2 linked regions of the Desulfosarcina ovata subsp. ovata genome follow. Each later gene encodes a partner of the first gene's protein in a complex. Links are inferred from orthologs where the notes say so. Each region holds a gene or a part of one and is shown in the gene's direction. Other genes may lie near its edges.

Region 1 (11,987 bases):
TGCTTTTTTCCTATGGCGGGGACCCCGTTGGCGCCGATCGCATTGCCGAACTTGAGCAACGCATTGAACAGCTGGAACAGCAACTGCAGAAGGTCGAGGGGGTGGATGAAAAGGTGACCCGCATCTGGGAGCAGGCCAAAGCCTTTGAAACCTTTAAAACCCGTTTTGACCGGTCGGAAGCGTCCACATCCCTTAGAATGGACCATCTGGCCATGAGCCTGGATGCCCTGCAGAAGAAGACCGATACCGTCGCGCAGAAGGTGAGCCGGCTGGAAAAAGCCCCGTCGCCGCGGACCAACACGGCCAGTCCACCCGTCGTTAAAAAAACGGCTGCGGTAAAGACGCACATCGTGACCGCCGGGGACACCCTTTACAGCGTCAGCCGGAAATATCATCTCAGCGTTGAACAACTCCGGTCGATCAACAACCTCAATAAGGAGGACGTCATCCACGTGGGGCAGACGCTGACTGTCAGCGTGCCTGGCGATTGATTAGGCGATTGGCGGATAAGAATATACCAGGATGCGCATGATTTTCATTCGTATTCAAGGCGGGCTTTTTTACGCATAGTGGGGCTATGTGTGGAAAAGCCCAACGCAGAAGACGGATGAAAAGACAAGCAGGCGGGTATATTCTTTGACAGAAATCGCCTTAACTGACGGAGAAAAGAGAGCATCGATGAACGATTACCTTGCCCGTTTTGCTGCAGCACCGAAAAGTTTTAAAAAGAGCTTTGCCATGCTGACGGTGGCCTGGATCTGCCATCCGATTTTTCTTTACTCCCTTTTTCTCAACGCCCCGGTAGTGGAAGGTGCCGACAAAGCAATTATGAAAATGGCCATCGTCAGCATCAGTCTTCTGGCCCTTCTTTTTTTAATCAAGAAATGGGCCCGTGCGCTGGTGGTGGTGGGGACACTGTTCGTTGTGATCAACGACCTTTTTTATTTTGCGCTCGCCCCGCACAACAAAATCGCGACCCTGCTTTGCGTCGTTGTGGTGCTGTTGGCGATTACCGGTACCTACCAGCTTTTCGACAAAGCATCGCGGGACTACTTTACCAAGCTCAATCCAAAAACCGAATCCCAGGATCCGCGCGGGGGCTGAATGACGCTTGCGGTGCTTCTGTTTTGGTCGGGTTGATGCCGTCGACCGTTTCCATACGTCTTACTTTCACCCTCGAATTGTCGCTGTGAAAGGGTTATCAGATTCCCTGCACGGCAGCTCGAACCCCTTCGGCCGACCACATTTGTCTTGACAAGGGCGGGTGGAAAGAATAACAGCTCATAATCGAGCATATGCTTTATTGGAGGAGTCATGGGAAGACCCAGAAAAGATCGTCTCGTCGCGTTTAACCCGAAAATCAGTTACTTCAAGCCCCGGGGGATCCCCATGGTAGAGCTGTCGGAAGTCTGTCTTACCGTGGATGAACGGGAAGCCCTCAGGCTTGCCGACCTGGACGGGTTATCGCACGAAGATTCGGGACAATGCATGGGGGTGTCCAGGGCGACGTTCGGCCGTATCCTCCACAAAGCGCGGCAGACGGTTGCGGATGCATTGATTAATGGAAAAGCCATCAAAGTCGATGGCGGTAATTACAAAATGGTTGATGAAAAACGTCAGTTTTCCTGCCGCAAATGCCAGCACCAGTGGGATGAACCGCTGGGCACTGGACGGCCGGAAGCCTGCCCGGAGTGCGGGCAGGATGACTTTCACCGATTCCTAAACGATTAAGTGGGCACGCCGGTGACACGCTCGATGATTCCTTTTTGCCCCACAGACCCGCCCGTAACAGGGCATGGGGTAAGCATGCGAGACCGAACGGTTGAAGGCTCGGCCTGAACGGGAGAGAAGCGATGGTACAGATTCAAAACAGCATGGACGAAGCGAAGAAACAGGCAGATCCCCAGGCACAAAGAGACGCTGCGGTAAAAGATGTTCTGGGTCGTATCAAACATAAATTTATCATCATGAGCGGAAAAGGCGGGGTGGGGAAAACCAGCACCTCGGTCAATCTTTCCCTGGCCCTGTCCAACCTGGGCCACAAGGTCGGGATCATGGATGTGGATTTGCACGGACCGGACGTGCCCCGCATGCTCGGCCTGTCCGGAATGCTCGAACTGAGCCCTGAACGAAAACTGAAACCCATGCCGTTTTCCGAGAATTTGAGTGCCGTTTCCATTGAATCCCTGACCCCCACCAAGGATGACGCCATCATCTGGCGGGGACCGGTCAAATATTCGGCGATTCAACAGTTTATCGGCGATGTGGATTGGGGGGCTCTGGATTTTCTGCTTATCGACGCACCTCCGGGAACCGGTGACGAACCGCTGACCGTGGCCCAGACCATCCCCGATGCCAAGGCCATCATTGTGACCACACCCCAGGAAGTTTCGCTGGCCGACGTCAGAAAATCGATCAATTTTTGCAAAGTCGTTAAAATGGAAATTTTCGGTCTTATTGAAAACATGAGCGGTTTTGCCTGCCCCCACTGCCAGGCGGTGATCGATCTTTTCGGGTCCGGTGGCGGGGAAAAAACCGCCGTTGCCGCAGGCATTCCGTTTCTCGGAAAAATTCCATTCGACTCGGAAATGGTCGCTTGCGGCGATGCCGGGGTTTCCTATCAGCAAAAGCACAGTGATTCACCGGTCTCCCAGGCGTTTACGGATGTAGCACAGAAAATGGCCGGTCTTCTGTAATTGTTGTCGTTGCATGGCACGATGCCCAAAAATGCCTGCTTGGGCATCGTGCCCCCCGTCGCTGAAAACCACTTCCAAATTGCCTCCAGCCTGCTTGTCGATTTTGACTAACCTACTCGAATAAAAATATATCCAGGTGATCCCGACGTTGACATTGATCCGGGTTGATGGTTTAATCATTCCCATCAAGCGATTTCCATATCAGTGTTTAAGATAATGTTTTTGGCAAGGCCTTAAGGGAGGAAGCTGTATCATCCATACCGCTTTCGACCGATAACGCCGCCCAAAAACATTATCTTGAATGCTATCGACTGCCTGCTGTGTACTGGTTTCAATACAAACAGGATGCTTCGATGAAGCCAGAAACGCTTCGCCTTCTTTCATCCATGCCCCACTTCTCTTTTCTCACACAAAAGGAGATGGAGATGGTGGTGGCCCAGGCAACCCCGACCCGTCTGACCAGAGGGACGCTGGTTTCCACCCAGGGCAAGACCCGGATAGAAAATGTGCTGGTGGTTTTAGACGGCCGATTGTCCCTCTATCAGCAAAAAGCCGAGGGAGAGCTTCTGACCGGGTACATAAAAAAAGGGGAGGTTTTTGGCGGCATCTCCGTCATGCTCAACGCAGGCATTTCCCTCCGAACCACAAAAGCCGATACGATAGTCGCCGCCATTGCCATCCCCGCGGGCCTGATCAACGATCTGTGTGCCCAAAACAAGGCCTTTCACGAGTACTTTCTGGAAAACTTCAGCCATAATATCTTTGACGAATCTTTGGATGCGATCACCCGGGCCGCACAGGCCAGGCTGTTCTTACCCGGTGTGGACCCATTTACGTTCCTGTTGGAAGAAGATCTGGATCGGGTTGCCGCGTCGCTGTCCCGGGTTTCTTACCCCAAGGGAACGGTTCTCTTTGTTCAGGGCCGAACACGGGTCGGCTATCTGTATATCCTGCAAAAAGGGGCTGCCGAGCGCTATTACGAAGAAGACGGTGAGAAGAAAATGCAAGAGCTGCTGGCCGAAGGTGACATTTACGGCGGCATCTCGATCCTTCTGAACGAAGGCCTGTCCGTACGCACCATGGAGGTGGTCGAAGACGCATTGTTCTATGTCCTGCCGGAATCGTTGTTTCAGGCGTTGTGCAATAGGAATAGTGCCTTTTCGGATTTTTTCTCCGACACGTTTGGCAAGCGGATGCTCAGCCGATCGTATGCATCCATTATCGCCAAGACGCTGCAACCCAAAGCGGATAACCTGCAACTGTTCAATCAGCCCCTGTCACAAATTTATTCGAAGAACCCGCTTTTCTGTGATGCCTCGATTCCCATCCGCGACGCCGCCGGCCTGATGAACCGTAACAAGTGCAGCTATGCCTTTGTGAGCGACCCAGTCGCTTCACAGGTGGGGATCGTTACCGAAAAGGATTTTACCCGCAAGGTCATTGCCCGCGGCCTTCCCATCGATCAGCCCGTCTCCACGATCATGTCTTCGCCCTTGCGCACCATTTCGGAGAACGCCATGATCTTCGAAGCCATGATGACCATGATGGAGGAAGATTTCCAGCATGTCGGTGTTGTCGATGCCAATCAACACGTTGTCGGAATGCTCTCCAGCAGGGATATCCTGGCTTTCCAGGGGCAGTCACCGCTGTTTTTGCTGCGCGAAATCCAGCTGGCCGAGGGGATGGATAAGATCATTGAGAAACATGATCGACTGGCCGGTCTGATCCGCAGCCTGATCAACAACGGCGCCAATGCCCGCAATGTGACCCGTTTTATCACCACCGTGGCCGATACGACGCTGAAAAAGCTGATCCACATGACGATCGACAAGATGGGGCCGCCGCCGCTGCCGTTTGTTTTCATGATTATGGGCAGTGAAGGACGGCAGGAGCAGACCCTGAAGACCGATCAGGATAACGCCATTGTTTACCAGGATCCTGAACCGGACATGGCCGAAGCGGTGAATGCCTTCTTCCTCCAATTTGGAGAGATTGCCTGCGGCCTTTTGAATCAGGCGGGCTATGATTTCTGTACGGGCAATGTGATGGCCAAGAATCCCCTGTGGTGCCAGCCCCTGTCGCAGTGGAAGAACTACTTTCGTGAGTGGATTCACGCTGCGGAAGCCGAAGATCTGCTGCAGGCCAGTATCTTTTTCGACTTCCGTTGCGGTTACGGGGATGCCTCAATCATTACCGAGTTGCGGCAGCACCTCTTCAGTGCCCTTGACGGGTGGTCCGGTTTCTTCCGGCACCTGACGGAAAATGCACTCAATTTCAAACCGCCCCTGGGGTTTTTCCGCAATTTTGTGGTTGAATCCAAAGGGCGGCACCGCAACGCCTTTGATATCAAAAGCGCCATGACCCCGATTGTCGATTTCGCCCGGGTCTATGCCCTGAAAAATGGTATCGAGGAGACCAACACCCTCGACCGGTTGGCTCAATTGAGAATTCAGAAAGTGATCACCCCTCCTGAATATGAAGAGTTGGAAAAAGCTTACAGTTTTCTCATGCAGCTTCGGTTTGTGCGCCAGATTACAGCGGTGATGGACGACAAGGTTCGTCCGGACAACTACATCAATCCCAAAAAGCTGACCCATATCGAACAGACCATGCTAAAAGAGATCTTCAAACGGGTGGAGAAGTTCCAGGGGAAAATGAACTTTGATTTTATCGGTATCGCCTGAATTCGGGGGCCCCATGCCATCAGACACGAAAAGTGATCGCCGCGACCTGTTGAAACGGATTCAGACGCTCGAAGCAGAGAATGAAACGCTTAAGAGTTTGGCCGACAAGCGCCAAGAGGATTTTGATGCCTTGTTTAAACTGGCCCGGCGGATCGCTGATAATGTGCCGGATCTGATGTGGGCCAAGGATATGGATAATCGCTACCTGTTCGCCAACCGCGCTCTTTGCGACCGGTTGCTGATGTGCCAGAATCCCGAGGCGGTCGTGGGGAAGAACGACCTCTATTTTGCCGAACTGGAGCGCAGCAACGGCCAGCGGCACACCTTCGGCGAAATTTGTGAGAATTCGGACGATATCGTAAAAGAGAAGGGCAAAGCCATGCGGTTTGTGGAGGATGGCCTGGTACGGGGACAGTACCTGGTTCTGGACGTCCACAAGGCGCCGCTTCTGGATGAATCGGGAAACCTGCTCGGTACGGTGGGCTGTGGTCGTGATATCACCCGTGAACAACAGATCCGCAAAGACCTGGAAAAGAGTCGTGCCAGTCAGCAACTGCTCATTGAGACCGCCCTGGATTTTGCATTTTTCCGTTTTCAGGTGAAAATGGTTCACCCGCGGGAATTGAAAGTCGTTTTTGTGAGTCCATCGGCCAGGGAGATTGCCGGTATTACGCCGGATCAACCATTGAAACGGTGGTTTCAGATCCATTCCAATGATCGCAAGACGGTGCGTTACGCTTTCTTGCGCGCCCACAAGCATCTCAAGTTTAATCAACGCTTCCGGATTTTTCACCCGCGGCTGGCCCAGTGGCGCTGGCTGCATGTGATTGCCACGGGGGTTTCCGGAGGGCGGGATTCGTTTGTCAATGGCATCATGTTTGATATCACCGATCAGATGCGCAGCAATGAGGCCCTGGCGGCCAAGGGGCGTGAACTGGAAACCCGTACGGACAACCTGTACGAGGTGAATACCGCACTCAAGGTGCTGCTCAAAAAGCGTGATGAAGATCGTAAGGCGCTGGAGGACAAGGTCCTGTACAATGTTAAAGCCCTGATTCGCCCGTATGTCCAGAAAATGAAACGCAGTGGGTTGGACACCCGGCAGAAAGCCTATCTGGAGATCATCGAATCCAACCTGGACGAAATCGTATCTCCGCTGAGCCGTAAACTCTCTTTTGACTATTTGGGGTTCACCCCTACCGAAATCAAGGTCGCCACCATGGTGAAGCAGGGCAAAAAGGCAAAAGAGATCGCCCGCCTGCTGAACATCTCCATTCGCACGGTCGAGGGGTATCGTTACGCCATTCGTGAGCGCTTGGGCATAAAGGGCAAAAAAGTCAACCTGCGTACCTACCTGCTTTCCATCAACTAGTGCCCATCCATACTTATAAAAAATGGAAGTACCACTCGATCAGGGTATCCCCGAAAAAGATATACAGGGTGGCGCCGGTGGCCAGAAAGGGGCCGAAGGGGATGGCCAGTTTCATCCCCTTGCCGGACTTTAGCATTGCCAGAATACCGGCCAGGGTGCCGATGGCCGATGCGGCAAAAAGGGTAAACAAAATTCCCTGCCAGCCGATCATGGCCCCGATCATGGCCAGCAGCTTGATGTCTCCACCGCCCATGCCTTCTCTTCCGGTAAAAAGATGATAGCCCCAGGCCACGGCCAGAAGACTGCCTCCACCGGCAAGGATTCCGATAGCCCGCGCCTGCCAGGTGACGGCCGGAACGGCAAAGGCGGCGACAAAGAAAAGCGGAATGCCCGGAAGCGAGATGACGTCAGGAATGATCCGATGGTCCAGATCGATGAAACTGATCACGATCAGGATGGCGATGAACGCAAAGACCACCAAACCATGGAGCGTCGGGCCGAACACGCGGACGCAGGCCAGCGCGAAAAGCCCCCCCAGAAGCTCCACCAAGGGATAACGAACGGCGATGGGCAGTTTGCAGGTCCGACACTTGCGTCCCAGCACCAGATAGCTCACGATGGGAATGTTGTCGTAAAAGGGAATTGCGGTTTTGCAACGGGGGCAGGTTGAACCCGGATATACGATGGACAAGCCGGCCGGTATGCGATAGATACAGACGTTTAAAAAACTGCCGATACAGGCACCGAAAATGAAAGCAATAAGGTCAAACGCAAAAGGTGATATCATGATTATCCGGTTTTAAAAGAACCGGCCTGCAATTGTCAAAGAAAAATTCGGGCTTATTATAAATGTCATTTTGCAAAGCGGCTTCGATGCAGGGAGCCAATATCAATATTTCTCAGGAGTAAAGATGGGCGAGACAGATAAGGACGACCTGATCAGTATAATCGAAGAGGATGACCCGGAAGCGGCGATCCCGACGACCCTTCCCATGATGCCGGTGCGCGATGTGGTCATTTTTACCGACATGCTGCTGCCGCTGTTTGTGGGACGTGAAAAATCGGTGAATGCCATTGAAGAATCCATTGCCAAGGACCGTTACCTGTTTGTCGTGACCCAGATGGATCCGGGAACCGAAAACCCCAAGCCCGAAGAGATTTACCAACTGGGCACGGTCAGCCGGATTCTGAGAATGCTCAAACTTCCCGATGGGCGGGTCAAGGCATTGGTCCAGGGAATTGCCAAGGCCCGCATCCTCAAATACGTGCGCAAACGGTCCGTCTACCGGGTCAAGATCGAACTGCTCGAAGAGCCGGAATCCATCGATATTGATGTCGAAGCCGAAGCACTGATGCGTAATGTTCGTGAATATTCCGAAAAAATACTGACCTTGCGCGGCGAGTATACCAATGAAGTGGGGTCGATCCTGACCAGTATCGAGCAGCCCGGGCGCCTGGCCGATCTGGTGGCCTCCAATCTGCGGCTGAAAATTGAAGAGGCCCAGGCCATCATCGAAACCATCGATCCCCTTGAGCGTCTGAAAAAGGTCAACGACCTGCTGTTCCGTGAAGTCGAGCTGTCGGCCATGCAGGCCAAGATCCAATCCGAGGTCAAAGACGAGATTTCCAAAAGCCAGAAGGACTATTTTTTGCGTGAGCAGGTGCGTGCCATTCATCGTGAACTTGGTGAGCTGGACGAACGCACCCAGGAGATCGAAGAGTACAGGAACAAGATCAAACGCGCCCGCATGCCCCAGGCGGCCAAGACCGAAGCGGACAAACAGTTGCGCCGGCTGGAGCAGATGCACCCCGATTCGGCCGAGTCATCGGTGGTGCGGACCTATTTGGACTGGATGGTGGAGTTGCCCTGGAGCAAATCGACCACCGATGTGATCGACATCAAAAAGGCCAAAACCGTTCTGGACCAGGATCATTACGGCCTGGATAAAATCAAGGACCGCATTCTCGAATATTTGAGCGTGCGCAAGCTCAACCCCAAGACCAAAGGCCCCATTCTCTGTTTCGTGGGCCCCCCCGGCGTGGGCAAGACATCCCTGGGGCGGGCTATTGCCAATGCCATGAAACGGAAGTTCATCCGGGTTTCGCTGGGCGGCATCCGGGACGAAGCCGAAATTCGGGGGCATCGGCGAACCTATATCGGAGCACTTCCCGGACGGATCATCCAGGGGTTGAAACAGGCCGGATCAAACAACCCGGTGTTCATGATGGATGAAATCGACAAGCTGGGTTCCGACTTCAGGGGCGATCCCTCATCGGCGCTGTTGGAAGCGCTGGATCCGGAACAGAACGCTGAATTCAGTGACCACTACCTCAACCTCAGTTTCGATTTGTCCAAGGTGATGTTCATTCTCACGGCCAACATTTCCGACACCATTCCATCGGCCTTGTTGGATCGCATGGAGGTGATTTATCTTTCGGGGTATACCGAAGATGAGAAAAAGATCATCGCCCAGACGCACCTGATTCCCCGGCAGGTCAAGGAAAACGGAATCAAACCGCGCCAGATTCATTTCAGCGAGGGTGCGTTGGTTCAGGTGATCAGCGAATATACCTCGGAAGCGGGCCTTCGCAATCTCGAGCGCGAATTGGGAACCCTTTGCCGCAAGGTGGCCCGGCGAATTGCCGAAGGCGAAAAGGGGCCCTTCCAGGTAAGCCGCCAGAACCTGGAAAAATTCCTCGGGCCGCCCAAGTATTATCCCGAAATGGACAAGGAAGAGAGCCAGGTGGGGCTGTCCACCGGTCTGGCATGGACCCAGGTGGGGGGAGAGGTGCTCTATGTCGAGGCCTCGTTGATCAATGGCAAGGGAGAGATGATTTTGACCGGGCAGTTGGGGGAGATCATGCAGGAATCCGCCCGTGCCGCACTGAGTTATGCCCGCGCCAATATCGCCCAGTTTAAGGTCAAGGACGCGATTTTCGATAATCGTGACATCCACATCCATGTGCCGGCGGGCGCCATTCCCAAAGACGGGCCGTCGGCCGGTATTGCCATGGCCACGGCCCTGATTTCGGCCCTGACCGAAAGGCCGGTGAACAAAGATGTGGCCATGACCGGTGAGATCACCCTGCGCGGCCGCGTGCTGCCCATTGGCGGGCTGAAGGAGAAGGCCCTGGGGGCCCTGCGGGCCGGAATTACCACGGTGATCATTCCCCAGAAGAACAAAAAAGACCTGGTTGAAATTCCCAGGAACGTCAAACGCAAGATCAAATTCATTCCGGTGGCCAACATGGATGAGGTGCTGGACATCGCCCTTGAACCGGCATCGCCGAAAAAAGCGTCCAAGCCAAAAAAACCGGCGGCAAGAAGCAGACACCGGTCATGATGCTGCTGGCAGTCGATACCGCCACGACCAGTTGCAGTGTGGCGTTGTTGCGTGGCAGGCGGTTGCTGGTCGAGAGTGTGTTTGCCGGGGGCAGGACCCACTCGCGGCACCTGATGGGCATGATCGACGGACTTCTCGGCCAGTGCGGCCTGATGGCGGGTGATATCAAGGCCATTGCCGTTACCCGCGGGCCGGGGACCTTTACCGGCCTGCGTATCGGCATCAGCACGGTCAAGGGGCTTGCTGCGGCCATGCATGTGCCGGTGGTGGGCGTCAGCAGCCTGGCCGCCCTGGCATTTCCGCTGCGTCACTACGACGGGCCGGTGGTTTCCATGATCGACGCCCGGCGGGGAGAGGTCTACCATACCTGCTATGACCACGGTTCGTACATACCGGATAAGGTAGTACCCGTTCAGGTGAGCGCTCCCGATTCGCCAGCCTTGCAGGTTCCCCCGAATGCCATTCTGGTGGGATCTGGGGCCGCGCTCTATCGGGACGTGTTTAAGGCGCGATTTACCGACATCCGCTTTGCCGATCCGGCCGAAGATGTCATCCGAGCGGTTTGGGCGGGCCTTCTGGCCATGGATCGTCTGGAACGAGACGATGTGGATGCCGTTGACCGTCTGGTTCCGCAATATATCCGCAAGTCCGACGCCCAGATCCAAAACTAGTCGCTGTCGAGCCTCGTTTGGAGGTTGGTTTACTGGTAACCTATTGTAAAATTATGTGATTGCACATTTTTTGCCAGCGGCCGGCAGGGCTGTCGGTGTCAGCACGAATCGTGTCGGGTTCCTGTTGACATGGTTGCTGGCTTTGGATATAGATAACCCTTTAAAAGGGTTGAGAAAAGCCTTTGGCCGGCATCGAATGAAGCCGGGGAGAAAACGATGACACAATTAAACTGGTCCGATCCACCCAGCCAGACCGCATTTCCAGTGGCCAAGGCGGGATATCCATTTATCTTTGCATCCGCTTTCGCCACTGCGGTTTTCGCTTTGCTCGGTGTGGGATTCCTGGCTATTTTGGGGCTGCTGGTCACCGGATTCATCTGCTTTTTCTTCAGGGATCCGGACCGGTTGGTACCGGGTGAAGCGGGGGCGATTGTTTCCCCGGCCGACGGCAAGGTGATTAAAGTCGAACCGGTGGCGCAGACGCCCTATTTTGAAGGCGCCTGTATCCGCGTCAGTGTTTTTATGTCCATTTTCAATGTCCATGTCAACCGGGCGCCACACGAGGGAACCATCCGGCAGGTAAGCTACCACCCGGGAAAATTTTTCTCTGCCAACTTGGACAAGGCCTCGGCGGACAACGAGCACAATGCGTTGCTGCTGGAAAGCCCGGATGGAAAACCGGTCGGGGTTGTCCAGATTGCCGGATTGGTGGCCCGACGGATTATCTGCCGGGTTCAGGCGGGTGATTCCATCGGCAGGGGCCAGCGTTTCGGGCTGATCTGTTTTGGATCCAGGCTTGACGTCTACCTGCCGGTCGATACCGAAATCCGTGTGGCGGTCGGTGAAAAGGTCCAGGCCGGCACCACGATTTTGGGCAAATGGTAAGGACTGCCTAAACCCATTATTTACATCCGGGAACGAATGACTGCCCCATGGCATTTGCCATGGGGATCTGTTTTTTTTGTTGCCGGGTACAAAAAACAAACCTTAAACAAAAACGCGTGAATCGTTCAGGAGTCGTCCATTGGAAAGAATACCCATGACCAGACAAGGCTACCAGACCTTGAAAAAAGAGCTGGAACACCTTAAATCCGTCGAGCGGCCGAATGTCATCAAAGCCATTGAAGAGGCGCGATCCCATGGCGATCTCAGCGAAAATGCCGAATATGATGCTGCCAAGGAACGCCAAGCATTTATTGAAGGCCGGGTCAGCGAGCTGG
Region 2 (11,926 bases), 2.7 Mb from region 1 along the record:
CCTGAGATTGGATATAAAATCTGTCTGCCACTAAAGAAAAACTTGGGACAGGCATTGGATATTGTTCGGCACCACCATGAAAAGCTTGATGGGAGCGGTTATCCTGATGGATTAAAGGCAGACGAGATACTGATGGTTACCCGCATTATGACGGTCGCGGATATATTCGACGCGCTTACCTCTGATCGTCCGTACAGGAAAGCAATGTCAACCGTCAAAGCTACCCAAATCTTGCTCAAAGAGGCCCAAAAGGGAAAAATCGACAGTGTCGTAACCAGATGCTTGCTGCAATTGATGTCGAACCAGAATATCACCAACGATGCTGACAAGTTAAATAGTGTCCATCCAGAAATAGGCAAATTGGGTTGAGATCAAGGCGCCCGAAAAATTTTACCACAGGCATATGTTTGATATTCCGAGGATAAAATTTTTCGCGCAACGACGATATCGGGCAAATTGGTCATTTCTGGATGGACACTAAATATCGAGGCGGCTGCCAACGCATTGGCCAATTAAACCGTCTTGTTCAGCTGGCCCTGAAATTGCGGTTCGTGGAGAATTTCAATTGGCTTCAGAAATGGATTTTCAGGGACAGGGACAGGGTGTGCCCGCTCAGGTTTAACTCCTTCGAAGAATATGAGCTTTCGGTATCGTCGTTAACTGCCGAGATTAAATCCTCGTCAACCTCCTCACCTTGCAACAAGGTATACTTGTACTGCAAACCGACGCTGACCGGGAATTTTTTCTTGACGATGAAATACTCCGCACCGAGGCAGGCATGGCCCCCGAAAAGCGTTTGGGAGTAGTCCAGACGATAAGACTCGTCTTCGTTGGTGTAAGCGATTTCGCCATCGATAAAATGGATGTCCAGCCCGATACCGCCAAACAGGAAGAGGGAATTGGTTAAAGGGAAGTACCGCTTGACAGAAAAGAGCAAATAGTAGGTCTGCATATCAATGGAAACGCTGTCATCGTCTTCCAGCCGGTTACCGCCACTTTCATCGATGTCCGTGTAGCCCAGGACAAATTCGAGCCCAATGTTTTCCCAGAATCTGATTTCATACCCCACGCTGCTGGGCAGAAGCGTACTGGAAGGATCAGAGTCGACTCCCCAGAAATCGAAAAAATCAGTATCCGTGTAATGCTGATAATCCCAGTTCAATGCAACGGACATGGTTTTATCCGAATTCCAACGGATGGGGCGCGCCATGTAGGTGTTTTCGTCCTCACCGAACCCGGTTCCGCACATCAGCCATAGCCAAACCACCGTAAATATAACGCACTTTTTTCCTTGTGGCATACCGTTACCCCGATTCGCTACGTCGTGTATATTAAGGGAAGATGGCATCTATAACGAAGCCACGTGTAAAGTCGTTGATCGTGTAGGAATTGCCTGTGATCCGGTCGCTGTTGTTGATCGCGACACCCACACTGAAGATAAAGTCGGCATCATCGCTTTCCACCACGCCAAGATCGTAGATCCCGCCGTCATACCAAGCGCATGCATGATAGATGTTATACGTCTTGCTGCCGGTTTCATACGTCTCGCCCGTTTCGGAATAACCGATGACAACGCCGTTGTCGTTTATCGCAACGGCATAACTGTTGTCTCCGCCCAGAGTATCGAGATCTGTGATGACGGCTTCGCCATCCTCGTACTGCCAGACAAAGGCGTGGTAATCGCCATCGTCATTGGTGGCATATCCCACCACCTGATTGTCATTATTGATGGCCGTGGCCACGCTCACGCCGTCCGCCTGATCGTCACAGAGGTTGCCGCAAAGGGTCATGTTGCCGTTCTTCCAGAAAAAGGCGTCATCGCCGGAGGTCCCGGCAATGTTGCCGGCGTCGTTGATCGCCACGGCATAGATATCGTCGGCGCCGGAAAGCGGTTCCAGGGTCTCGGAATTGGCGTTATCGATGTCATAAACGATGACCCTGTCGCCATCGCCGACGTTCACTATAGTCTGATTGGCGTCGTTAATGGCAACGGCTTCGGAATCGTCGCTGGTTTCGTTTCCAATCATTTGATAGTCGGGCACGCTGATTTCCACGGAATCCGGTTCCGCATCGACGTCGTCGTCATCGTCATCGTTGTCGTCGTCGCTATCTCCATCAACATCATCATAATCCTCGTATTTCTCATCGTACACCTTTATCGTTGTGTATGACTGTTTATCCCAGTAGTAGGCATGGGTGCCATCTTCGTCTTCGAGGTTGACCAGGATATAGGTGCCGTTCATGGCGATGGCTTCGGAATTGTTTTTAACCACATGCCCTTCATAGGTCGTTTCGTTTCCATCGTCGTCCACAATTTCGAAATCGATAGTGTAATACATGGGGGGAAGATCTACGAAGGTGTCATCTTGCCAGTAAAAAGCCCGTTTCTCGCCATCCTCGGTGGCCGAATTGCCGATTACCGCGATGGTGTCATCATCGGAGTAAACCGCAACCGCCGCGCTGGCGGTAAAACTGGTACCACTGTCATCCTCTTCGCTGAGGCCGTAATAATTTTCGTAGGTGTATGCATAATTGCTGTTATCGACATATTCTTCGTTATGGATACCCAAGTAAATCATCTCTTCGGTGTCCGATTCCCAGAGGAACGCGGCCTCGGAAAGATCGCCGTTATCGGCCTGGCCCACGAGATTCCCGTTTTCATCCATGGCGAGGGCCAGGGTTTCTCTCAAGCGGTCGTCGTCGTTATCGAAATCGCCGATATCCACCAAGTCGCCCAGGGTCCCTGAATCATAGATATCTGTACCGTTGCCCGACGTGTCGTCCGACAGGCTGCTGCCACTACCGCCGCAGGCAATCAGGCAAACCACCCCGACCCACAACAAAATCGCCGCCAGGCGTATCCAAATCCGTTTTTGTGTCTTCTGCTTCACCGTATCATCCTTACTCTGTTCGGGGAGTTATCGTTTCGATCCTTCACGGTCGTTCAGGCCGTTCGGCACTCCTGAATTATTCACTGGGTTCGAGAACGATATGAATGGCTCTGTCTTTCTCGGCGAGAGGCGCGTAAATCACCTCCGAATCCTCATAGCCCGCCTTTTTGACTTGGAAGTACCAATTCTCGTAATTTGCCTTGGAATTGGCCCCATCCTCGATCCAGGGTGTCAAGCGGCGGGTGTTCCGAAGATTGTCCGGAGATTCGCCCCAGTATATCTGGGCATCGGAAGGATCCGAGGTTATCTTGGTTTTAATTTTCTCTAACTTGAAGAAGTTGATGGTTCTGTTTTCGTCCCCATCGGGCCGACAGACGATCTTTGACGGCAGATACCCCCTTTTACGAACCTGATAACACCAGGATTCCCAGTATTCGCCTTCCATGGAGCGTGAATTGAGGGTGGTATAGGGGGTCGGCATCAACTCGTCCGCCGTTTTTCCCCAATAGATTCCGGCCCCCTCGGGAAATGAGGTGATCACTTCATAAACGAGGTGCTTGGTGCACCCGCAAAAAAGAAGAAGCATCGACAGAACGGCAATCAAAGAAGATGAACGTTTCATGATGGGACTCACCAATAAAGGTGATCGTGTTTGACCGCGATCATTGAAGGTTTAGCCAATTGTCCAAAACGGTCTCTATTTTTTATCACACGGCTTGTCAAATGATTAAGTGTAACGGTATTTATTGTTATATTGAACATTTGTAAATTTCTCAGCACTCATTCGGTTTACGACCCAATCCGCCCCTTGCGATATTCAAGCATGATTCCACAAACCGTGATACCACCGGCTACAGCCTCGGCCTCATGCTGGTGGTCATCGCCGGCGCGGAGCTGTTTACCGGCAACAACCTCGTGGTCTCCACCATCACCTGGAGCGCCTTTTTGGTCAAAAACCTGGTTCCCGTGACCATCGGCAACGTTATCGGTGGGGCTGTGTTCGTCGGGCTCGGTTACTGGGGGGCGTACCTGCGACCTTCAAAATAGCCTGAATGCATTCGGATGCGAAGTGGATGACCACTTCGCTGCAACCGGAGAGATACTATCCAAAATCTGGATGAGGAGAATACCGGCCATCCGGATTACCTATTTGACTTGGTTCCGCCGACCATGGAAAAAGATGTATTTGTCCTCAACCAGGAGAATTTGCATTGATGAACAAACCCGGTAATGGCCAGGGTGCCCGGACGATCCTGAACCGACTGCAACAGATTACCGAAGAGAACCTTCTGGACATCGAACGGCTGAAATCCGACGGCCGTTCGGCGATCGGTTTCTACTGTCTCTACTCCCCCACGGAGATTGCCGTGGCGGCCGACGCCATCCCCCTGCCGCTGTGCGGCACCCGCAACGATCCCATCCCGGAGGCCGAAGCGGTCCTGCCGCGCAACCTCTGCCCCCTGATCAAAAGCAGTTTCGGTTTTGCCATCACCGATACCTGTCCGTTCTTCCGCTTTTCGGACATTATCGTTGGTGACACCACCTGCGACGGCAAGAAGAAGATGTTCGAGCTGCTTGGCGCGCACAAGACCACCCATGTGCTGCAACTGCCCCAAAGACAGGATTCGGCCATGGCCTTTTCCCTGTGGCGTAGCGAACTGGAACGGTTCAGGGCCATCGTCGAGGCGCAGACCGGGATCCCCATCACCGACGCGCGACTCGGCGGCGCCATTGACCTGATGAACCGGGAACGGCGAGCCCGCAAGGCGGTAATGGACCTCAACCAGAGGATGCCGGCGCCCTTGAGCGGATCCTTGCTGCTGGAGATTCTCTTCAAGGTCGGATTTCTGGCCGACAAGGAGAAGGGCATCGCCCTGATGAACGCCGTGGTTGCCGAATCCGGAAGCGGCGCCTTCCGGCCCAAGGGTAAGTCGAGCCGGCGCCGCAGGCGCATCCTGATCACCGGCGTCCCCATCGGCCTGGGCAGCGAGAAGGTGGTCAAGATTGTCGAACAGGGCGGCGCCGACGTGGTGGCTTTCGAGAACTGTTCCGGATACAAACAGGCCTTTGAGGTGGACGAGAAGAAAGCGCCTATGGATGCCCTGGCCGAACAATACCTGGCCACGCCCTGTTCGGTGATGAGCCCCAATGCCGGCCGATTCACCCTTCTGGCGCAGATGATCACCGATTTTGCGGTGGACGGGGTCATCGACCTGACCTGGCAGGCCTGCCACACCTACAATGTTGAGGCGTATTGCATCAATACGTTCATCCAGGACAAATTCGGTTTTTCCAGCCTGCACCTGGAGACCGACTACGCAGAGAGCGACACCGAACAGCTGCGCGTGCGGATCGAGGCTTACTTGGAAATGCTTTAGGTTGCCGGAAATAAATAATTCTCCCATTCTATTTTTAACTATCAGGAATAGTTTGCGGTTTTTTCCTTTCCCCCTGATTGCGACGATTGTGAAAAGCGATGTTCAACGCTACCCGCCAAGGCGCTTCCAATCCTGATCGGTTTTTCAAAAATCGAGGCATCACCGGATAATCCCGGCGTTTGACAGGGATACGTCTGGAGAGAAACGGAAAAGAGGTGTGAGATGACGCCCCCTGAATTAAGTTTGACTTTTCGGCGGTATCAGTTTATTTTTACACCCACTTGCAAGCCAGCCGAATACAAGCCAGGAGTGCCTGAATGAAGAAAAAGCTGACCTACGCCGATGCCGGCGTCGACATCGACAAGGCGGACAACCTCGTTGAGAGCATCAAGCAGATCGCCAAACAGACCCGCCGGACCGGTGTGATGGGTGAGATTGGCGGATTCGGGGGGTTGTTTTCCCTGAACACCAACACCATGGAAAGCCCGGTGCTGGTCAGCTCTACCGACGGGGTGGGCACCAAATTGAAAATTGCCTTTCTCATGGATTGCCACGATACGGTGGGCATCGACCTGGTGGCCATGTGTGTCAACGATATTGCCGTACAGGGCGCACGGCCCCTTTTTTTCCTCGACTACCTGGCCACGGGAAAACTGAAAAGCGAAACGGTCACCGATATCATCAAAGGAGTCGGTGAGGGGTGCATCCAGGCCGATTGTGCCCTGATCGGCGGAGAAACCGCCGAAATGCCGGGGTTCTATCGCGACAACGAATACGATCTGGCCGGTTTTGCCGTAGGGCTGGTGGACAATCCCAAAATCGTGGACGGCTCCGAAATTCGTCCCGGCCACCAGATCATCGGTATCGCCTCCAGCGGCCTGCACAGCAACGGGTTCTCCCTGGTTCGCAAAATCTGCTTTGATGTACTGGGCCTGACGGTGGACAGCCATGTTCCCGAATTGGGCAAAACCCTTGGCGAAGAGTTGATCATTCCCACCCGCATCTACTCGGAAACCATTCAGCACCTGGTCCGTGACCTGCCCATCCAGGGGTTGGCGCACATTACCGGCGGCGGCATTATGGACAACATTATCCGGGTTATCCCCCAGGCCTGCGGCATCACCATCAACAAGGGGTCCTGGGAAATCCCGCCGATCTTCGGATTCCTGCAGGCCGCCGGCAACGTGGATGAGAAGGAAATGATGCGCACCTTCAACAATGGCATCGGTCTGGTGGCAGTGGTTCCCGAGGAGAACGCCCAGGATGTTCTCAACCGGCTTGGCGGCAGCGGAGAAAAAGCCTGGGTAATCGGCGAGGTGACCAAAACCCGTAAAAATGCCCGATCCCGCGTTCAGTTGGTCTGATCCTTTCGTAGGCTCGGGATGGGCCGTCCTGGAGACAAACCGTCATGTTAAAAAAAATTACCCGCCTGTTCGAATGGATTGCCGAGGGGCAGAAAAAACAGCCCATCTGCAAGTCCTGAGCGCCCGGCATACGGCATCCCGGTGCGGGACCTGCAAAAAAAGCGGCAACAGTGAAACCGGCGCCATCCAAATAGGCGCCTCTCGGATTGGGTGAAAAACCGGTTTAGCCGGAACGGGTCGGTGCAAACGACCGTCGTTCCGGTTTTTGTTTTTTACGCGTTCATTTTTATGCGACATTGGGGTTTATTTTACAGGGAAAAAGTATGATCGTTTTGGGTATTGAATCCTCCTGCGACGAGACGGCAGCGGCCGTGGTTCGCAACGGATGCGAAGTGCTGGCCTCGGTGGTGGCTTCACAGGTCGCCGTTCACCATCCGTACGGCGGTGTGGTGCCGGAATTGGCCTCGCGCAAGCATATCGAAGCCATCGTCCCGGTGGTCGATCAGGCCATCGCCGAATCGGGCATCCCGGCCAAGAAGATCGATGGTGTGGCCGTCACCCAGGGGCCCGGCCTGATCGGCTCCCTTCTGGTGGGATTCTCCTTTGCCAAAGGGTTCGCCTTCGGCCATGGAATTCCCTGGGTTGGTGTGGACCATCTGGAAGGGCATATCAATTCCGTGTTTCTGGAGGCCGACCCGCCGGCCTTTCCCTTTGTGGCCCTTTTGGTCTCCGGTGGCCACACCAGCATCTACCATGTCACCTCCCACCGCGACTTCCACCCCATGGGCCAGACCCGCGACGACGCTGCCGGCGAAGCCTATGACAAGGTAGCCAAGATGCTGGGCCTGGGGTATCCCGGCGGTGTGGTCATCGACCGGTTGGCCGCCCAGGGTGACCCGACGAAGGTCGTGTTTACGCGTCCCTACCTGGACAAGGCCGAGTTCGATTTCTCTTTCAGTGGGATCAAGTCGGCGGTCATGCGCCACCTGCAGCTCCACCCGGATCCCTCACCCGGCGACCAGGCCGATATCGCCGCCGGTTTTCAGGCCGCTGTGGTGGATGTACTGACCTTTAAAATCATTCATGCGGCAAAGGCCAAGGGGTGTGCGCACCTGGCCGTGGTGGGCGGGGTTGCCGCCAACCGGGGGCTACGCGAGGCCGTTACCCGTGATGCGGCCGCAGACGGGATCCGGGTGCACATCCCGTCCATTGAGCTTTGTGGAGACAATGCCGCCATGGTGGCTGCGGTAGGCTACCATCGTCTGGCTACCGGTGAACGCGCCGGCTTGGATGATGATGTGTATTCTCGGGTGAAGTTCCGGCCCCGGGGATAATCCGGGCCGACATGGGGCACGACCGCCGGTCGACGGACGCCAGGTTTCAATGCGATAGTAAGAAGTGAACGTTCAGGCGGCTTCCAGGGCCAACATGCGCCGTTTGAGATCGGTATCGCAGGCCCTGCCGCCAAAACCGCCGATCGATCCATCGCTCTTGATTACCCGGTGGCAGGGAATTAATACAGGATAGCGGTTGTTCGCCATGGTATTGCCTACGAACCGGGCCGCCCGGGGCCGGTTGGCCATTTTGGCCACCTGACCGTAGGATAAGGTCTGACCGTATGGGATGGTGGTCACGGCACGGTAAACGGCCTGTTGGGAAGGGGTAAAACCGGACAGGTCCATTACCGACCAGGGGATCTCGATGCGTCCACCGTCAAAATAGCGCACCAGGCTGGCCCCGATGGCCCGGGCATCGGCATCGGCATTGTCGATCCGCCCATACTGCTCGTCCATTGCCTGACAGAGAGAATTCAGATCGGTCCGCGGCAGGTGGACCGCCAGCAGCCTGAAGGGCCGGGCATCAAAGGCCACCGCTGCATAGCCGAAGGTTGTTTCGACAATCTGATAGCGTTGCATGTTCCCCCTGTCCTCAGAAAAAAGAAACCCCCGGCGGATCGGTCCGACGGGGGTTGGAAAATTTTGGCAGCCGCAAAAGATTAGGTCTCTTCGACGCTGATGGCGCCCTCTTCGCACACTTCCACGCAGCTTTCGCAGCCGAGGCACTCTTCCGCGTTTACCGGAACGGATTTTTCATCCTGCATCTCGAATACTTCCACGGGACAAACATCAACGCACTCTTCGCAGCCTACGCATTTTGACTCGTCAACGCTCGGGGTAAAAGCCATGTTAAAAGCCTCCTTTCAATTAGGTTCAATTCGTGTTGATCCAATTATCAACATCTGTTCTCATTTAATGGAAAAGGGCTTATACTAAATAAAACAGCCCGTCAAGCGTTGAAAATCTTTTTTTCAACGCTCCCCGAAATCGCTATTTATTCCTTGTCAGCTGGGCCTTTCATCGGATTTTTGGTCAGTTTTGCACCAATAGAATCAAGGTGTGACGCGTCGCCTGCCCGCTCCCGTTTTCCTCACCGCGCAAGACAGCCCCCGGGGCCATGGCAGCGATCACGGCAGCCGGACGGTGGCCGACCGCGGCCAGCAGGGTGACCGTGACGGCCGTATGGTCTGGTTCCGATTCGGCCAGATCGGTAAAGGGGGCAAGGTCATCCGCCGAAAAATCGGCCTGGCCGGTCAGGTCGGACAGCACCGCATTTAGCGGCGGCACCTCCGGGGCGTCCGGTAACGACATCCGGATCGTGGCCAGTGTGTCGAGGCGAAGCGTGTCGGCGAAAGTTTCCTGCAGGGTGTCGACGACCGCCGGACTGGTGGTCACCAAAAGGTCGGGCAGCCTGCTGTCCGCCAGGGCCAGGGTGGACCAGGCGCGGATGCGCTGGATGGTCTGCCGGGCGCCCGGATCCTCCCTCCAGAGCTCACCGCCGGCGCCATGCCGGTTGAAGCCGGCTTCGTCCGCGCCGTCCAGGGAGTCGAGGAAATCGGCTTCCATGGCCTTGAACCGGTTGAGATCGTTGTCCAGACCGTCGGTGGTGCGATCATTGTCCTGGGCCACGGCCAGAAACAGGCGGGCGCTGAATTCTGAATCATCCGGCTCGCTTCCGGCGTCCGGTGTGCCGTAATTTTTTATGTCCGAACGGATCTGGTTGATGGTGCTTTCATCAAAAAAGGGCACCTCCCCCTGCCGGGCACTGAAAAAACCGGCCCCGGCGGTCGTTTTTCCGGGATTGAGGCGCGCCCACTGGGTGAATTCGGCCAGGGCGGCCTCCAACCGCTCATCGTCCCGGGTGATGGGCGTGCGGATGTCGATGCCGCCGTCGGCGGCCAGGGCGGTGAGCCCTTCGGAAATCCCGCTTTCAACCGGCTGGTAAACGACGAGCGTCCCCACCAGTCGGTTCAGGCGGCCGGCGGTGGCTGCGGACAGGTAGGTGAAGGGCATATATACGGGTGTCATGATATTCTCCGGAAACATTATCTTATACACTGATAGTAGCGGAACTGTGGTCAGGCTCCAGTTTTTTCATCGCGCAGGACCACGCCCATGGCCAGCAACTGATCCCTCAGGCGGTCGGCCAGGGCCCAGTCTTTTTCCTGCCGGGCCCGATCGCGCTGGTCGATCAGCTGCTGCACCGCCGGATCTCGGATCTCGTCTTCGAAATCGAAAATATGGATCACCGTGTTGATGCGTGCCAATGCCTCCAGTACTTTTTGCGCGCCGGCGGCATCGATATCGCCATCCAGGATCAAGGTGTTGATGCGTTTGACCACGGTGAACAGCACGGCCAGGGCTGCGGAGATGTTCAGGTCGTCATCCATGGCGGTGGTGAAGCCGTTTTTGATGTCGTAGCACAGCTGGTCCAGCTCGGCATACGGAGTGCCGCCGCGAACTCCCTTGAGCGCACGGATGCAGGCGTCCAGGCGGGCCAGGGTCTTGCGTGCCCGATCGAGGCGCGCCACCGAAAAGATCACCGGCTTGCGATAGTTCACCGAAATCAGCCAGTAGCGGATCTCGCGGCCGCTGAAGCCCATGTCCAGCAGGCTCTGGACGGTCAGGCGATCCCCTGTCTCCGCCACTTTTTTTCCGTCCACCAGCACGCGGTCGCAGTGAATCCAGTAGCGGGCCAGGCTTTTGCCGGTCAGGGCCCCGGCAATGGCGATCTCGTTTTCATGGTGCGGAAAGACCAGTTCCCGGCCGGCACAGTGGATGTCGTAGTTATCCCCGAGATAATGCATGGACATGGCCGCACACTGCAGGTGCCAGGAGGGGCGCATGTTGCCCCAGTCGGTTTTGGTGTAGATCCCCCGCTTGAGTTCGGACAGGCGCGTGCGCTTGAGCAGGGTGAAATCGCGCGGGTTGTCTTTTTCGTATTCCTCCAGATCCACGGTGGCACCGATGCGGATCTTGTTGATATCAACCCCCGACAGCCGGCCGTAATCCTTGAAACGGGAGATATCGAAGTAGATCGAGCGCAGCTTCTCGTAGGCATAGCCTTTCTTAACCAGCCGTTCGGCCAGATGGACCATGTCGTCCACATGTTCGCTGGCCTTCGGATAGTGATTGGCCGGCCGGACCCCCAAGGTGGCCAGATCCCGGTGAAAGGCCTCGATGTGCATGCCGGTGAAATCCTCCAGGGACATGCCGGCGGCCTCGGAGCCCTCGATGGTCTTGTCGTCCAGGTCGGTGATATTCATGACCTGTTTGACCGCATAGCCCCGGTAAGCCAGGTAGCGGGCCAGAAGGTCGTTGAATACGAAACGGCGCGCCTCGCCCACATGCATGCGATCATGGGCCGTGGGGCCGCAGGCGTACATGGCCACCTTGCCCGGGTTGATCGGCAGGAAACGTTCTTTCTTGCGGGTCATGGTGTTGAAGAGAACCAGGTCGATCTTCTCCTGCACGTCAAACAGGGGGGTGGAAAGGTACCGCTCGCCACCGTCCGGAAAAATGACCACCACGGTTCCGCTTTCCAGTGTGCCGGCAACTTGGGTGGCCACCAGCATGGCGGCGCCGCTGCTCATGCCCACCATGAGGCCCTCCTCGCGGGCCAGGCGCCGGGTCATCTCAAAGGCCGGCTCATCCTCCACGTTGACCTTTTCGTCCAGCTGGTGTTTGTCGAAAATTTCCGGCTGGTAGGCCTCCTTCATGTTTTTCAGACCCTGCAGGCGGTGCCCCAGGTACGGTTCTACACCGATGATGCGGATGGTGTCGTTGAATTCTTTTAGCCGCCGGGAGAGCCCCATGAGCGTTCCCGACGTGCCCATGGTGGCCACCAGATGGGTCAGTGCCCCGCCGGTCTGCTCCCAGATTTCCACGGCCGTGCCGTGGTAGTGGGCCTGCCAGTTGGCCGGGTTGTTGTACTGATCGGTCATGAAATAGGTGTC

Evidence for each region.
Region 2: the proteins of tsaB (region 1) and tsaD are in contact, whole or in part, in a solved structure (PDB 4WQ4), measured with the Escherichia coli proteins. The link is inferred for Desulfosarcina ovata subsp. ovata from one-to-one orthologs.

The regions. Positions count from the first base shown.
Region 1 is NZ_AP021879.1:180,634-192,620, forward strand. Bases 8,931-11,929 are described here. They hold tsaB (tRNA (adenosine(37)-N6)-threonylcarbamoyltransferase complex dimerization subunit type 1 TsaB), read left to right. Parts: upstream 8,931-10,092; coding sequence 10,093-10,767; downstream 10,768-11,929. Other genes in these bases: lon (endopeptidase La), read left to right, coding at 8,931-10,096; GN112_RS00880 (phosphatidylserine decarboxylase family protein), read left to right, coding at 10,984-11,652; greA (transcription elongation factor GreA), read left to right, coding at 11,792-11,929. Outside these bases: GN112_RS00835 (LysM peptidoglycan-binding domain-containing protein), read left to right, coding at 1-491; GN112_RS00840 (hypothetical protein), read left to right, coding at 679-1,104; GN112_RS00845 (DUF134 domain-containing protein), read left to right, coding at 1,315-1,731; GN112_RS00850 (Mrp/NBP35 family ATP-binding protein), read left to right, coding at 1,854-2,696; GN112_RS00855 (DUF294 nucleotidyltransferase-like domain-containing protein), read left to right, coding at 3,050-5,380; GN112_RS00860 (PAS domain S-box protein), read left to right, coding at 5,394-6,752; GN112_RS00865 (prepilin peptidase), read right to left, coding at 6,766-7,539; more of lon, read left to right, coding at 7,664-8,930; more of greA, read left to right, coding at 11,930-11,987. UniProt on the Escherichia coli protein: Required for the formation of a threonylcarbamoyl group on adenosine at position 37 (t(6)A37) in tRNAs that read codons beginning with adenine.
Region 2 is NZ_AP021879.1:2,851,830-2,863,755, reverse strand. Bases 6,024-8,961 are described here. They hold tsaD (tRNA (adenosine(37)-N6)-threonylcarbamoyltransferase complex transferase subunit TsaD), read left to right. Parts: upstream 6,024-6,956; coding sequence 6,957-7,967; downstream 7,968-8,961. Other genes in these bases: GN112_RS12735 (ferredoxin), read right to left, coding at 8,630-8,818; GN112_RS12740 (methylated-DNA--[protein]-cysteine S-methyltransferase), read right to left, coding at 8,040-8,549; purM (phosphoribosylformylglycinamidine cyclo-ligase), read left to right, coding at 6,024-6,633. In the rest of the region: GN112_RS12780 (HD-GYP domain-containing protein), read left to right, coding at 1-369; GN112_RS12775 (outer membrane beta-barrel protein), read right to left, coding at 572-1,300; GN112_RS12770 (DUF3466 family protein), read right to left, coding at 1,332-2,891; GN112_RS12765 (hypothetical protein), read right to left, coding at 2,968-3,513; GN112_RS12760 (formate/nitrite transporter family protein), read left to right, coding at 3,759-3,938; GN112_RS12755 (double-cubane-cluster-containing anaerobic reductase), read left to right, coding at 4,106-5,269; more of purM, read left to right, coding at 5,587-6,023; GN112_RS12730 (hypothetical protein), read right to left, coding at 9,003-9,998; cysS (cysteine--tRNA ligase), read right to left, coding at 10,049-11,926.